2 regions of the Serratia aquatilis genome follow, and region 1 is predicted to be linked to the other one. Evidence: predicted binding sites of a transcription regulator. Region 1 holds the regulator's gene; the other holds the start of a gene.

The links. Region 1 encodes LexA, which represses DNA repair genes until DNA is damaged. Its sites were predicted from a motif close to TNCTGTATGTACATACAGNA; they were not measured.
Region 2: a site for LexA is predicted at 5,406-5,425, ahead of sulA (SOS-induced cell division inhibitor SulA). Genes of this name have one in related genera too.

What each region holds. Positions count from the first base shown of each region.
Region 1 covers NZ_CP173186.1:446,320-453,984, forward strand. Annotated here, with positions in the region: gene ubiC (chorismate lyase) at 1-354, shown strand, start outside; gene ubiA (4-hydroxybenzoate octaprenyltransferase) at 371-1,237, shown strand; gene plsB (glycerol-3-phosphate 1-O-acyltransferase PlsB) at 1,451-3,916, opposite strand; gene SAQUA_RS01985 (diacylglycerol kinase) at 4,156-4,530, shown strand; gene lexA (transcriptional repressor LexA) at 4,648-5,256, shown strand; gene dinF (MATE family efflux transporter DinF) at 5,553-6,902, shown strand; gene zur (zinc uptake transcriptional repressor Zur) at 6,982-7,491, opposite strand.
Region 2 covers NZ_CP173186.1:3,221,586-3,228,964, forward strand. Annotated here, with positions in the region: gene helD (DNA helicase IV) at 1-1,779, opposite strand, end outside; gene SAQUA_RS14705 (YccF domain-containing protein) at 1,934-2,386, shown strand; gene yccS (YccS family putative transporter) at 2,413-4,548, shown strand; gene SAQUA_RS14715 (TfoX/Sxy family DNA transformation protein) at 4,545-5,213, opposite strand; gene sulA (SOS-induced cell division inhibitor SulA) at 5,447-5,953, shown strand; gene ompA (porin OmpA) at 6,313-7,379, shown strand, end outside.

The DNA of each region.
Region 1 (7,665 bases):
ACGCGTGACAGCCTGACCGAAGAGGCCACGCATCTACCGCATAGTGAGCGTTATTGGTTGCGTGAAATCGTACTGCTGGGGGATGGGGAACCCTGGTTATTGGGGCGGACAGTGATCCCGTTGGAAACGCTGACCGGACCGGACCAGGCGCTGGTGGATCTGGGAACCGTGCCACTAGGCCGCTATTTGTTCAGTAGTGACAGCCTGACCCGTGATTATATCAACGTTGGCCGCCAGAATGCATTGTGGGCGCGGCGTTCCCGGCTCTGCCTGGCGGGGAAACCACTGTTGCTGACGGAGCTATTTTTACCGGCTTCTCCACTGTACGCCGTGGAAAAGGGTACTCCGGTATGATAATGGGAGAAAAATCGTGGAAGGGAGCGTAGTTCAAAGTAAGTGGCAGGCCTATAGCCACCTGATGCGCATTGATAAACCCATCGGCACGCTGTTGTTGCTTTGGCCTACATTATGGGCACTTTGGCTAGCGGGAGAAGGGGTTCCATCATTCTCGGTGTTGCTGGTTTTTGTGCTTGGCGTCTTTCTAATGCGTGCTGCCGGATGTGTGGTGAACGACTATGCTGACCGCGCATTTGATGGGCATGTGAAGCGCACGGCTGGGCGGCCAATGCCCAGTGGCCGCGTCAGTGAAAAAGAAGCCAAAATTCTGTTTGTTTCATTGGTACTGATTTCTTTTGCACTGGTACTGACACTGAATAGCATGACTATTTGGCTGTCGTTGGCGGCATTGGCGCTGGCTTGGATTTACCCGTTTATGAAGCGGGTTACCAATCTGCCGCAGGTGGTACTCGGTGCGGCATTTGGCTGGTCGATCCCCATGGCTTATGCTGCGGTCAGTGAGTCGCTCCCCTTGAGCTGCTGGTTGCTGTTCATGGCGAATATTTGCTGGACGGTGGCTTACGATACCCTGTACGCCATGGTCGACCGCGATGACGATTTAAAGATTGGTATCAAGTCTACGGCCGTGCTGTTTGGCCGTCATGACAAGTTAATTGTCGGTATACTGCAGTTTGTTACGCTGTTGCTGATGCTTGGTGTGGGTTGGTTGATGCATCTGGGGGGCGCGTTTTATTGGTCGCTGCTGTTGGCTGGCGCACTGTTTATTCATCAACAAAAGCAGATAGTCAGCCGCGATCGCGACGCCTGCTTCCGGGCCTTTCTGAATAACAACTATGTCGGGCTGGTGCTGTTTATCGGTATTGCGCTCAGCTATCTCTGATTACCCTGCTGCAGAGGTAAAAAGGGCACCCATTGGGTGCCCACAGACTGCTGACAAACCCCGTTATTAGGGAGAGCGTGCCGATGGGGTCGTAACGGCGTAAGCCGTCGGAGCGCCCCTCGGTGCGCTAGGCCCGAGTATCTCGGGTCAGAAGGCGACTTTGTCATCAACCTCTGGGCACCCATTGGGTGCCCAGTCAGTCGGTAACCTGCGTTACTCGTCTTCTTTTTCCGTTTTGGCTGCTATCTGCGGCGTGCTGGTTTCTTCCGGCATACTGACGCTTTCTATCGTCAGCTTGATTTCCGGGGTGATCAGATCGCTCAGAATGGTGTAGACCTCCATCGTATGCTCGCGGACGGCATCTCCACTGTCACTGATATAGCCTTCTTCTCGCAGGGTGGCCACCAGGGTGGAGAACACCTCTTTGTCGAAGAACTCTGGCGCGTTGATGCCATGCAGCACCGACAGACGTTGCGCCATAATGCGGCTCTCTTTCTCCAGCGCCCCGCGGTTGATACTTGGATTTGCGCTGAGGATCGACATGGCGATCGCATAGCGCTGCAAGGTTTCACGCACACCGGCAGCCAGCAGTTGCAGTGGACGGATACGTGCCGGGTTCAGCACCAGATCGTCCCCTTTATCACAGATCAACCTTTGACGTGCCAGCTCATCGATCAACGGCTGCAGTACCTGCGGCAATTGATCTTTCTCGTAACGCAGGAACAGCTCAGCTTTCAACATCGGATAAATCAGGCTCACCTGACGCAACAGTTCAACCCGTGACACGCGGCGGTGATGCATCACGATAGTAGCAATCAGCGATGGCAGAACCAGCAGGTGGTGGATGTTGTTCCGGTAGTACGTCATCAGTACTGCCTGTTCGCGCGGCAGAATGATGATGTCACCGATATTATCCTTTTCCACCTCGAACTTGTTCATGTTCAACGCGTGATCCAACAACTGTTCCGGCGTTTGTGAAGGCACCGTTACGTCACGAGCATAAGGCGCATTACGCATCAGTTGCAGGTAGCAATCCAACTGCTCAATCAATTGCTCACGGGTCAGCGAACGCTGGCGCGAGGCCAATAATGCTGTGGAGCACAGATTCATGGCGTTGGCAGCGGCAGCGTTGTTGATGCGTACCATGATCTGGCTCGCCAGATCGTTGACCACTGGCGTCAACCAGCTTGGGCGTGGGGTATCGATTGGATCGATGGAGTCGCGCCACTGCGGGACGTGATGGTTAAGGTAAGAAGTTAATGACAGCGGCTCACCAAAATTGACGTAACCCTGGCCGAGGTTGCGCAGTTTGCGCAGGCCACGCAGCATCTGCAACAGGCTCTCTTTCTCCTTGGTCGCCCCGCGCAACTCTTTGGCGTAGGTACCCACTTCCATCACATGCTCGTAGCCGATGTAAATGGGAACCAACGTGATTGGGCGAGTGCCGCCACGCAACATGGCCTGGATAGTCATTGAAAGAGTTCCGGTCTTCGGATCCAGCAGGCGGCCAGTCCGGGAACGTCCCCCCTCAACAAAGTATTCAACCGAGTAACCGCGCGTGAACAACTCACCGAGATATTCACGAAAGACGGTGGAATAGAGTTTGTTACCTTTGAAAGTCCGACGGATAAAGAACGCGCCCAAGCGACGGAAAATCGGCCCGGCAGGCCAGAAATTCAAGTTGATACCCGCAGCAATGTGCGGTGGCACCAGCCCTTGGTGGTAGAGCACATAAGAAAGTAGCAGATAATCCATATGGCTGCGGTGGCAGGGGACATAGACAATCTCGTGGCCATCTTGCGCCAATTGACGCACGCGCTCAGCATTGGTGACGTTGATGCCCTGATACAAACGGTTCCAAGTCCAACTGAGTACACGATCGGACAGACGCACCGCTTCATAGGAGAAGTTGGCGGCAATCTCTTCCATCAATGCAATCGCATTCTGCTGCGCTTTTTCGTGAGAGATCTTTTTACTGCGCGCCTCGTCTTCAACGGCTTTTTCAATCGCCTTGGAAGCCAGCAGTTTATTGAACAGATCCTGGCGGTCAGGCAGGCTAGGCCCGACGGCGGCCAAACGCTGGCGCGAGAAGTGCATACGTGCCACACGAGCCAGTTTCTGTGCTATAGATTTATCTGTACCGTGTTCGGTTGCCATGCGGCGTAAAGAAACGGTATTGGAGAAGCGGACAAAGCTGTCTCGGCCCAACCATAATACGGCAAAGAATTTCTGCACACCGTTCAGCAGACGCAGCTGTGGTGCCCCATGGCCTTCGCGCCCCGGCGAGCGGCCAAACATTACCGATACCGGCAACATCTGAATATCAAGGTCCGAGTTGCTACGATGCAGGTCCAGATAATCATGGAACAGTTTTACCGACTCTTCTTTAGGCGTGTAATAACGGAATACACGCGGACCATCGTGAATAAACACGTGGCTAGGCAGAATGGTGCCATCGATTTCGAGCGGTTTAAGGGGGTCGGGCAGATCTTGCTCCAGGCACTGGGTGCGCAGAGTCAACAAATCCGCTTTGGAATTATAGGGTAAAACGTACAAAATCGGCCGAGAGGGATCCAACCCTAACTCCGTGACCGGATCTGAAGGGATAACCTTACTTTTTACCAACAGTTTCATTGGTAAACTCAATAACTTATAATAAATTATACGCCAACCTGACATAACAACATGAAGCCTCTTGTTAGCAATCCGCCGCAAGCATACCAGAAACCGGAAAATGGGTCTTTGGTGTTGGGAAATCCAGAGCCATCAAGGGCAAAGGATAGACTTAACTAGATTATACCGCATGCATGCCAGCTTGCAGCACTGACCACTGCGTTACTCAGTAAATAGCAAGTCATAAGCCCGCAGCCTGAATGATGGTGGCTATATCACTTACCTCTGTAAAAGGTGCTCTTAACATGGCAAATCAAGCAACTGGCCTGAAGCGTATCGTCAAAGCCGTGGGTTATTCATATAAAGGGTTATCCGCCGCCTGGCACAATGAAGCCGCATTCCGTCAGGAACTGGTTGCCGCCGTGCTGGCTATCATACTGGCGAGCTGGCTGGATGTCGGGGCGATAGCGCGCATTTTATTAATTGGTTCGGTGCTGCTGGTGATGATTGTCGAAATACTCAACAGTGCTATTGAGGCTGTGGTTGATCGTATCGGGACGGACTATCACGAATTATCAGGGCGAGCAAAAGACATGGGCTCTGCGGCGGTATCGTTGGCGATTATTCTGGCGTTGTTTGTTTGGGGCTCGGTGCTTTGGCTGCATTTCGTTGGAAACTGAAGCGATAATGTTGTCAATGGGGGCGCTAATCCCTGATTTTTATTCATTCTTAGGTTCCCAATCAAGAGTTACCTGTATATACTCACAGCAAGACTGTATAAACAAACAGGGGGCGGAATGAAAGCACTAACGACCAGACAGCAAGAGGTCTATGACCTGATTCGCGATCATATTTCTCAAACGGGTATGCCACCGACGCGTGCCGAGATCGCAACACGTCTGGGGTTCCGTTCGCCAAATGCTGCTGAAGAGCATCTGAAGGCGCTGGCCCGCAAAGGCGTAATCGAGATCGTCTCCGGTGCCTCTCGTGGTATCCGCTTGCTGATGGAAGAAGAAGAGGGGTTGCCTTTGGTTGGCCGTGTCGCGGCAGGTGAGCCTCTACTGGCTCAGCAACATATCGAAGGGTACTTTAAAGTCGATCCTTCCCTATTCAAACCTAATGCCGATTTCCTGTTGCGCGTTAGCGGTATGTCAATGCGCGATATTGGCATTCTCGACGGTGATTTGCTGGCGGTGCATAAAACCCAGGATGTGCGTAACGGCCAGGTAGTTGTCGCCCGTATTGAAGACGAAGTCACTGTAAAACGCTTGAAGAAGCACGGTAACGTTGTTGAGCTACTGCCTGAAAACAGTGACTTTCAGCCGATAGTCGTTGATCTGCGTCAGCAGAATTTTACTATCGAAGGCTTGGCCGTTGGCGTGATCCGCAACGGTAACTGGATTTAAGCGTTACAACCGATATACTCGCCATACTTCAAGTTGCATGTGCATGTGCGTTGGCTTTCCTCACTCACCCCAGTCACTTGACTTGCGTAAGCTCCTGGGGATTCGTTGCGTTGCCGCCTTCTTGCAACTCGAATTATTTAGAGTATGTAGCCGCCCATTTTATCTGCCGGCATGTTTCAGGTTACGGCCATTAAAGCGGCTGATTGAAAGATGACGGATATATCGCCCCAGCTAGCTCTGGGGCGATATCTTTTCTGAACCCCTATCCAACTTACTTTCCTCGGGAACATATCGCTATGCGCCTGTTTTCTGCTTTCACCAGTGATACCGATAAAGCCCTGTGGCGTCTGGCACTGCCGATGATCTTTTCCAATATAACGGTTCCCTTGCTTGGCCTGGTGGATACAGCCGTTATCGGTCATCTTGACAGCCCGAGCTATCTTGGTGGTGTCGCCGTCGGTTCAATGGTGACCAGCTTCCTGTTTATGCTAATGCTGTTTTTGCGCATGAGCACTACCGGCCTCACAGCACAGGCGTTGGGAGCACAAGACCCACTGAAATTGGCACGCGCTTTTATGCAACCATTTTTACTGGCTCTGTTGGCAGGGATGACTATCGTGGTGTTGCGTACGCCGTTGATCTCGCTGGCGCTGCACGTAGTGGGTGGCGATAGGGAAGTGTTGGCGCAAGCAAAACTATTTCTGGAGATCCGCTGGTTGAGTGCCCCTGCGGCATTAGCCAATATGGTGCTGTTGGGCTGGTTGTTGGGGGTTCAGTATATACGTGCACCGGTAATTTTACTGATTAGCGGTAATCTGCTGAACATCGTATTGGATATCTGGCTGGTGATGGGACTGGGCTGGAATGTTCAGGGGGCGGCTGCAGCAACGGTGGTTGCCGAGTATGCAACCTTGCTGCTGGGACTATATTTGGCATGGCGGGTATTACGTTTACGCGGTATTTCGCTGGCAATGTTGCGTACCGCCTGGCGTGGCAATCTGCGCCAGCTATTGGCGCTTAACCGCGACATTATGCTGCGCTCGCTATTACTGCAACTCTGTTTTGCTGCCCTTACCATCCTAGGGGCCCGCATGGGGGGAAACGTGGTGGCGGTTAATGCGGTGCTAATGAATTTGCTGACGTTTACTGCCTACGCTCTAGATGGTTTTGCTTACGCGGTAGAGGCCCACTCGGGCTATGCCTATGGTGCACGGGACGATCGTCAATTGCGCCGAGTATGGCGTGCTGCTTGTCGGCAAGCGTGTCTGGTCGCATGTGGTTTTGCCATAGTTTACCTGATTGCCGGGCAGCAGATTGTGGCAGCATTGACTTCATTGCCCGAGCTTCGCGAACTGGCCAGTCATTATCTACCTTGGCAGGTTGTGCTACCTCTGGTGGGTGTTTGGTGCTATTTGCTGGATGGCATGTTTATCGGTGCCACCCGTGGTACTGAAATGCGCAACAGTATGGCAGTGGCGGCGATTGGCTATGGGCTTACCCTGCTGACCCTGCCGGTATTGGGTAACCATGGTTTGTGGTTAGCTCTGGCAGTATTTCTGGCGCTGCGAGGTGCCGCGTTGGGTTGGATATGGCACCGCCATAGTGTTCAGGGCACCTGGTTTCCGCCAGCAGCTAATTTGCGATGAGACTTAACGCGTTTGGCTGGCGGACCTGCGGACTTGATCCAGTGGTCGATAACGGGAACATTGTGCGTTGACGTGGAGCTTATTTTCTCTTTGTCACAATACTGTGATCGTGGTTGCAGTCGTGCTTATTCTCGCAGGCTTCTACCTCAACACAGCAGGAACACAAACCGTGAGCTTCAACCACGCTGTGCCGTAACACAAACCCCGACTCTTGTGCGAGTTGATGTAACGTCTCTTCCACCCCTTCGGTAGTGCGCTCGGTAACCTGCCCGCAGCGATCGCAGATAAACAGAGCAGAGGTGTGCATCGGTTGTTCGAAGTGATGGCACAGTACATAGCTGTTGGCAGACTCGACACGGTGGATAAATCCTTGTTCCAGCAGAAAATCCAGAGCACGGTATACCGTAGGTGGTTTAGCTTGCGGTTCCGCCACGCGCAGCAGATCCAGCAAATCATAGGCACTGATAGCACCGGGCTGCTCAGCCATCAGGCGTAACACTTCCAGCCGTTGCGGGGTCAGTCGCACATTGCGTTGCTGACAGAGTTGTTCAGCCTGCGCGAGCAGCTTTTCCTGATTGGTTGAGCTCATAGCAAGTATCCCTAGCAAGTATCCCGGCACGCAAAGAAACCGATTTTATCATATTCAAGCGTAATCGCCGATTGTAGAATCCCAAACATTTCAGGTAGCCAGCCACTCCGCACAACAAAAATGGGTGGCTACGTCGCGAGTGCCCAGTCCGTTCGCTGGTGGCAGATTAACTTA
Region 2 (7,379 bases), 2.6 Mb from region 1:
CGTCATAAATTCGATATCAAGCTTCGGCCAGCGCGTCGCCGCCTTTTTTAATGATCCCGGCTTAAGGTGGTGATAGCGTGCCAGTACTAAAATCCGCTCTTCCGGTTTTGCATAACCACTTATCTTATCGAGCAAGGCTTCCAGTTGCTCCTGCGGCAGAATTACCACCGACTTTTTATTGCCTTTAGTCAGGCTGTTTAGCGGTTTTTTCAGTTGGTGCGGATTTTGTTGCACAAAGTTATTGGCAATCTCGCCGATGCGATCGTTAAAACGGTAAGTGGTATCCAGCGCACATTGAGCACCCTCGCCAAAGTTCTCTCTGAAGGCGGTAGTCAGCGACAGTTCGGCGCCACTGAAACGATAAATAGCTTGCCAATCATCGCCCACGGCAAAGAGGCTAGTCTGCTTGTTCTGTTTACGTAGTGCTGCCAGTAATTGCGCGCGCTGCGGTGAAATATCCTGAAATTCGTCCACCAGAATGTGCTTCCACGGACTTATAAAGCGCCCTTTCTCCAAAATATTTACCGCTTGATGGATCAGGCCAGCAAAGTCAACAGCTCCTTCATCTTTCAATGCCGTTTTCCAGGCTTTCAGCAACGGTGCCATCAAACGGATACGTTTAGTGAACAGATCGCGGATTTCCTCATCAGCCTGTTCAATCATTTCGGCCTGGCTGCCACCATGTGTTCTCATCAAGCCTAACCAGCGCTCAAGACGGGTACTCAAACGCTCAGCCAATCGTGGATCGCGCCAGAAATCGCCTTCGGGAAGTTCCCATTCAAGCTCTTCGGTTAGCCATTGGCGCCAACCTTTGGCATGGGCTTTTTTCTCACCGCATTGCTGTTGCCAGTTTTTTATTAGCAACGTACGGCGCGCGTTACTGTCAGTTTCCAGTTTGCTGATACCGGGTACTTTGCGGCTACCTTCCTGAATAATCTGCAACGCCAGCGCATGGAAGGTTTTAGCCTTGATGGCTTCGTTCCCCAACCGCGTCTGAATGCGTTCATTCATTTCTTCAGCCGCTTTGCGCCCAAATGCCAGCAGTAAAATTTGGCCTGGCTCAGCTTCTTGCCGATGCAAGAGCCATCCTGCGCGGGCAACCAGCACCGATGTTTTACCACTGCCAGCACCCGCGAGAACCAATACGGTATCTTCGCCATTCACCACAGCCAGACTTTGCGATTTATTCAACGGCGAGGTTTCAATTGTTTGGAAAAAATCCTGGTGGGCTTTCAGTATGTGCTCGCTCCAGCGCATATTGCGCAGCGATACACTATGTTGCCCATGCTGTAACCACTGTAGACATAAATGATAACTGTCGCGACACTGTTCAAATTCATCCAGCCGTGCCAAAGGCATAGGCAGAGCCTCAAACGACTGGCGGATCTGCTGCTGTAGTTTGCCCAACTCACTGCGCTTAAACCATTTGTCCTGCTGCTCGATACGCTGGATCTGCTCCACCTGCTGTTGCAAAACCCCAGCACTGATCTCACTCATCTCAGCACTCCACTGCTGCCAGGATTGCTGCAGATGATGATAAAAGCGCTGCGTTTCCTGCCATTCGGTGCCATGCAACCGAACCACTTTCTCATCCGGCAACTCAAACTCAAGCTCCCCCCACACAATGCCCCGTTTGCACCGTACCTGGATTAGCTGATTGAAAGGGATAAGGTATTCATGCTTTTCGCCGCTTACCTCAACGCCTGCATGCAACAACCGCACGCGGTTATAAGGGTGCTGTGCCAGGTGTTTACCCAGCGATGTTGCTTTAAGTTCCATATGCTCACGCCATGAAGAGGTTGAGATTGTTATTACCAGTTTACCCGCGATAAGCAGTGGCACTCTAGCGTTAAAAAAAGGGTAGAATAGTTTCAGTATTATACTTGTTAATACCACTCCATGTTTTGGTCACCAACAGGGCAGAATGACGGCTATGCGTACAGTATTAAATATTCTTAACTTCGTGCTTGGCGGTTTTTTCACCACATTAGGTTGGCTGGTTGCGACATTGGTGAGCATTGTACTGATTTTTACCTTGCCACTGACTCGCTCTTGCTGGGAGATCACTAAACTTTCCTTTTTGCCATTCGGCAACGAGGCTATCCATGTGGATGAGCTTTACCCGGAAAAAAGCAATGCCCTAATGGCAACTGGGGGGTCTTTGCTGAACATTATCTGGTTCCTGCTGTTTGGCTGGTGGTTATGCTTGTCACACATCATTGCAGGGATTGCCCAGTGTATTACCATCATTGGTATTCCTGTCGGCATCACCAATTTCAAGATTGCAGCCATCGCACTCTGGCCTGTTGGACGACGCGTTGTTTCCGTTGAAATGGCGCAACTGGCGCGTACAGAAAATGCACGTCGCCAATATCAGAAACGTTAATTTATTCTCCATTTCGGGAGTTTTTTGTGCTTTCTTTTGCACCGGCAATTCGGCGATATATCTACAATAGTAACCTGCTTTACAATCTGCAGATCTTCATCGCGCTGGCAGGAGCCGCTGCGGTACCTTGGTGGTTAGGGATCCCTAAACTGACCATCCCGCTCACACTGGGTGTTGTTGCTGCCGCGCTGGCCAACCTGGACGACCGATTAGCTGGCCGATTACGTAACCTGCTGATTACGCTAATTTGTTTTTTTGTTGCCTCGGCATCCATTGAATTATTGTTTCCATATCCTTGGCTATTTGCCTTTGGGCTGACCACCTCAACCTGCATTTTTATCCTGTTAGGTGCGTTGGGGCAACGTTACGCCACTATCGCCTTCGGTGCCCTGTTGATTGCCGTCTACACCATGTTGGGCACTTCAATGTATAGCACCTGGTATCAGCAACCTATCCTGCTGATTATCGGTGCTGTCTGGTACAATCTGCTGACACTGTTCGGTCACCTGCTCTTTCCCATCAAGCCATTGCAGGAAAACCTTGCACGTTGCTATCAGCAGTTGGCAGGTTATCTGGATGCCAAAGCCAATCTGTTCGACCCCGATGCCGAGCACGATACCGATCTCCCCTGGATGGATGTCGCTATGGCGAACAGCACGCTGGTCACCACGCTTAACCAAACCAAAACCTCGCTGCTAACCCGCCTGAAGGGTGATAGAGGGCAGCGAGGCACTCGTAGGGCGCTGCAATACTATTTTGTGGCTCAAGATATCCATGAGCGTGCCAGTTCCTCCCATGTCCAGTACCAGGCTCTCAGCCAACAATTCCGTCACAGCGATATTCTGTTCCGCTTTCAGCGCCTGTTAACCTTGCAGGCGCGTGCCTGCCAACAACTGGCTCAATCGATTCTGTTACGTCAGAAATACCTGCACAACGCACGTTTTGAGCCTGCCTTCAGCCGCATAGAAGAAGCGTTGGCCCAAGTTACCTTAACAGCCGAGAATCGTGATCTAGCCAAAGCACTTTCTCACCTACTGAAGAATTTGCGGGCGATTGACGCCCAATTAGCCAACATAGAGTCAGAGCAGACTTTAGCTAGCGGGCAACTGGAGGAAAATGCGCTTTCAGATGACCGGATCACCGGTTGGAGCGATATTCGCCTGCGTATCAGCCGTCATCTGACCCCTAAGTCGGCCCTGTTCCGCCATGCAATCCGTATGTCAGTGGTCTTATGCGTAGGCTATGCCTTCATTCAGCTTACCGGTATGCAGCACGGTTTTTGGATCCTGCTGACCAGCCTGTTTGTCTGCCAACCTAACTACAACGCGACGCGCCGGCGCTTGGCATTGCGAGTTATCGGGACCCTGGCGGGTATTTTGGTCGGTCTGCCGATACTTTACTTCGTGCCTTCTCTGGAAGGGCAAATGGTACTGATTGTCATCTCCGGGGTGCTCTTTTTTGCCTTCCGGACTGTGCAATATGCCCATGCTACAATGTTTATTACCCTCTTGGTCTTACTGTGCTTTAACCTGCTGGGGGAAGGGTTCGAAGTTGCTGCACCACGCGTCTACGATACCCTGTTGGGATGCGCCATCGCCTGGGCGGCGGTAAGCTTTATCTGGCCAGATTGGCAGTTTCGTCAGTTACCCGACATTGTTCGTAAAACGCTAAATGCTAATTGCCGTTACCTTGATGCGATCATGGTGCAATACCATCAGGGTAAAGATAACGGCTTACCCTACCGTATTGCACGCCGCGACGCGCATAACTGTGATGGTGAACTGGCCTCAGTAATCTCTAACATGTCTGTGGATCCGAAAGCAGACAAAACCATTCAGGAAGCTGCGTTCCGCCTGTTATGCCTTAACCACATCCTGCTTAGCTATATTTCAGCACTCGGAGCACATCGCGAACGCCTGAAAAACTCTGCCGTACTTGATTTGTTGAATGACGCGGTATGCTTTGTTGACGATGCATTACACCATGAAAAACAGGATCAACTGCGCATTGCTCAAACTCTTGAGACTCTATCTGAAAGAATTAAATCGCTGATTCCTGAACCCGAAAGCAAAGAACAACTGGTGTTGCAGCAAATTGGCTTAGTGCTCGAACTGTTACCTGAGTTGACAGTTCTCAATGCACAAATAGGTGGCTCGCATTAATCATTGATATGTTGAATAAAAACCTTTTTGTCCGTTCTTACTTCAAAGCCGGCAGGCAACATGACTATGGTTTCTGCGAACCACTCAGCCAGCTCATTTCGTCGTGGCATGGGTAATGCGGCATGGTGATATCCTGCCATCGCTCCGGCAAGCGACATCAGAACTTTGATACCAAGACCTTTGTGTTGTTCCAGCAATTTCAGATAGGTTTTTCTAGCACCCGATAAGCGTAGGTCATAGATATTCTGTATGCCTGCACGCCATAGAAAGCGCTCCAATGATGCATCTATATTTGGCAGGTCTTTCAACCTGCCTTTACTGCGTTTTTTCACCTTTATTTCTCTACGAGCCTCACGCACCGCCTGCAACGCGAGTGCAGATAAAACCTGGCGCTCTGACCATAATTGTTCGTCCACCCGGTAATACCTCATAGTCATTGGCACACCGCGCTTCAGATAAGTCATATTCGCCATCCCACGTTCTCGGAATACTGGTTCAAGACTCTCAGTAGCGCGTAAGTACAACTCCCCCTCGGCAACAACGGCAAACATCGTGCCGTCTGCCAACAATCCATAGCCACCAAATTGTGAGCGCGTTTCAATCTTTCCTAACGCGGCAAAAAAGGTTTTTGCCTGTTCGATTCTCCTTGCGGATCCTCCTTTCATTTAGCTCTCCTTTATATCTATAACGACTGTTAATTACATTCACCTATGGAATAAACGTAACGGGAACAACTAATTAAGGAAAATACGCATAATTGCTATCGGTGCCAATCACAAAATTAAGACGTATAAAAAATGATCTCAATTATGCGAAGCATCACGAAAATTTGGGTTGATCTTCTGTTTCGATGGATATACTGTATATACATACAGCAATACTACGGGTGGGATACTACATGCGTACACAATCACTTTACCAAACCCATTTCAGTCTGGCTTCTCCGGTAACTGGGCAGTTTGTTGAAACCTCTAAAGAAAGCAAGAAGAATGGCCTCATCAGTGAACTTGTTTACAACGATCAGCAACCCGCAGTAGCCCAATTGCTGGTGCCTCTATTACGGCAGCTAGGTATGCAATCTCGGTGGTTGTTATGGCTGACGCCGCAGCAAAAACTCAGCAAATCCTGGCTTGAACAGGCTGAGCTTCCAGTCCACAAGGTAGTACAACTCAATCAGATCGACCCAATGGCCACTGTAGATGCAATGGAGCGGGCTTTACTGACGGGGAATTACAGCGTCGTGCTTGGCTGGCTGCCTGAACTTACTGAACAGGATCGCCTGAAATTAAGTCGGGCGGCTGAACTGGGTAACGCTTATGGCTTCATTATGCGCCCGCAACAAGACGTTGCGACCTCACGCGGACACTGTTCAACCATAAAAATTCACACGTCTTTGTATCATTGACTAATTTTAAGACTAATCTCAACAGCCGTTCCCCCCAGTACCTTCCCCACTGGGGGAAGGTACACAAAGCGAGTACTGACGCGGCCCCGTATCAGTTATCAAGCATGGGCCAGTCTCACTTTCCCCGCCAATATGTTAGAAGATATGTCCAATTCAATGTTTTTTTTTAGAGCTTTATCACATCACACTTGTAACTTTCGCTCCACGTTGTAGACTTTAGCTCGCCAAGGTTGCCCTATAACGTCAGAAAAACTGGCAAAGTAACAGACGAGGGCTCAAACCTTGACGAAGGAATTTAAACCAAGGGCTTAATACAGCTTTAAAGCTCATTGCCTATTTGGATGATAACGAGGCGCAAAATGAAAAAGACAGCTATCGCATTAGCAGTGGCACTGGCTGGTTTCGCTACCGTAGCGCAAGCCGCCCCAAAAGATGACACATGGTACACCGGCGCAAAACTAGGCTGGTCCAAGTATTATGATACCGGATTTGACGGTAATGGCTTTAACAACACCATCGGTAACGGCCCTACCCACAGAACCCAACTGGGTGCAGGTGCGTATGTAGGTTATCAGGCAAACCAATACCTCGGTTTTGAAATGGGGTATGACTGGCTTGGCCGTATGCCTTATAAAGGCAGCGTGAACAATGGTGCTTTTAAAGCTCAAGGCGTTCAACTGACCACCAAACTGAGCTATCCAGTAATGGATGATCTGGATGTTTACACTCGTCTGGGTGGTATGGTGTGGCGTGCAGACTCCAATGCCCACTACGGTGCAACCGATGAGCGTAGAAGCGCTCACGATACCGGCGTTTCTCCATTGGCAGCGGTAGGTGTTGAATATGCACTGACCCAAAACATTGCAACACGTTTGGATTATCAGTGGACCAACAACATCGGTGACAAAGGTACCGTTGGTGCTCGTCCAGATAACGCCATGCTGAGCGTGGGTGTTTCTTACCGCTTTGGCCAGGATGAAGTTGCAGCTCCAGTTGTTGCACCAACTCCGGCACCAGCTCCAGTTGTTGAGACCAAGAAGTTCACTCTGACTTCTGACGTTCTGTTCAACTTCGGTAAATCTACGCTGAAACCAGAAGGTCAACAGGCTCTGGATCAACTGTATTCACAGCTGAGCTCACTGGATCCGAAAGACGGTTCAGTAGTCGTTGTTGGTTTCACCGATGCAGTAGGTTCTGCTGAATTCAACCAGCGTCTGTCTGAGCAGCGTGCACAAAGCGTTGTTGACTACCTGGTTTCTAAAGGTATTCCTTCAGACAAGATTTCTGCACGTGGCATGGGCAAAGCTAACCCAGTTACCGGCGACTCTTGTGGTTACCGTTCTGGCCGTGCTACCCCAGCACAGATCGCTTGCCTGGCACCAGATCGTCGCGTAGAGATCGAAGTGCGTGGCATCAAAGAAGTTGT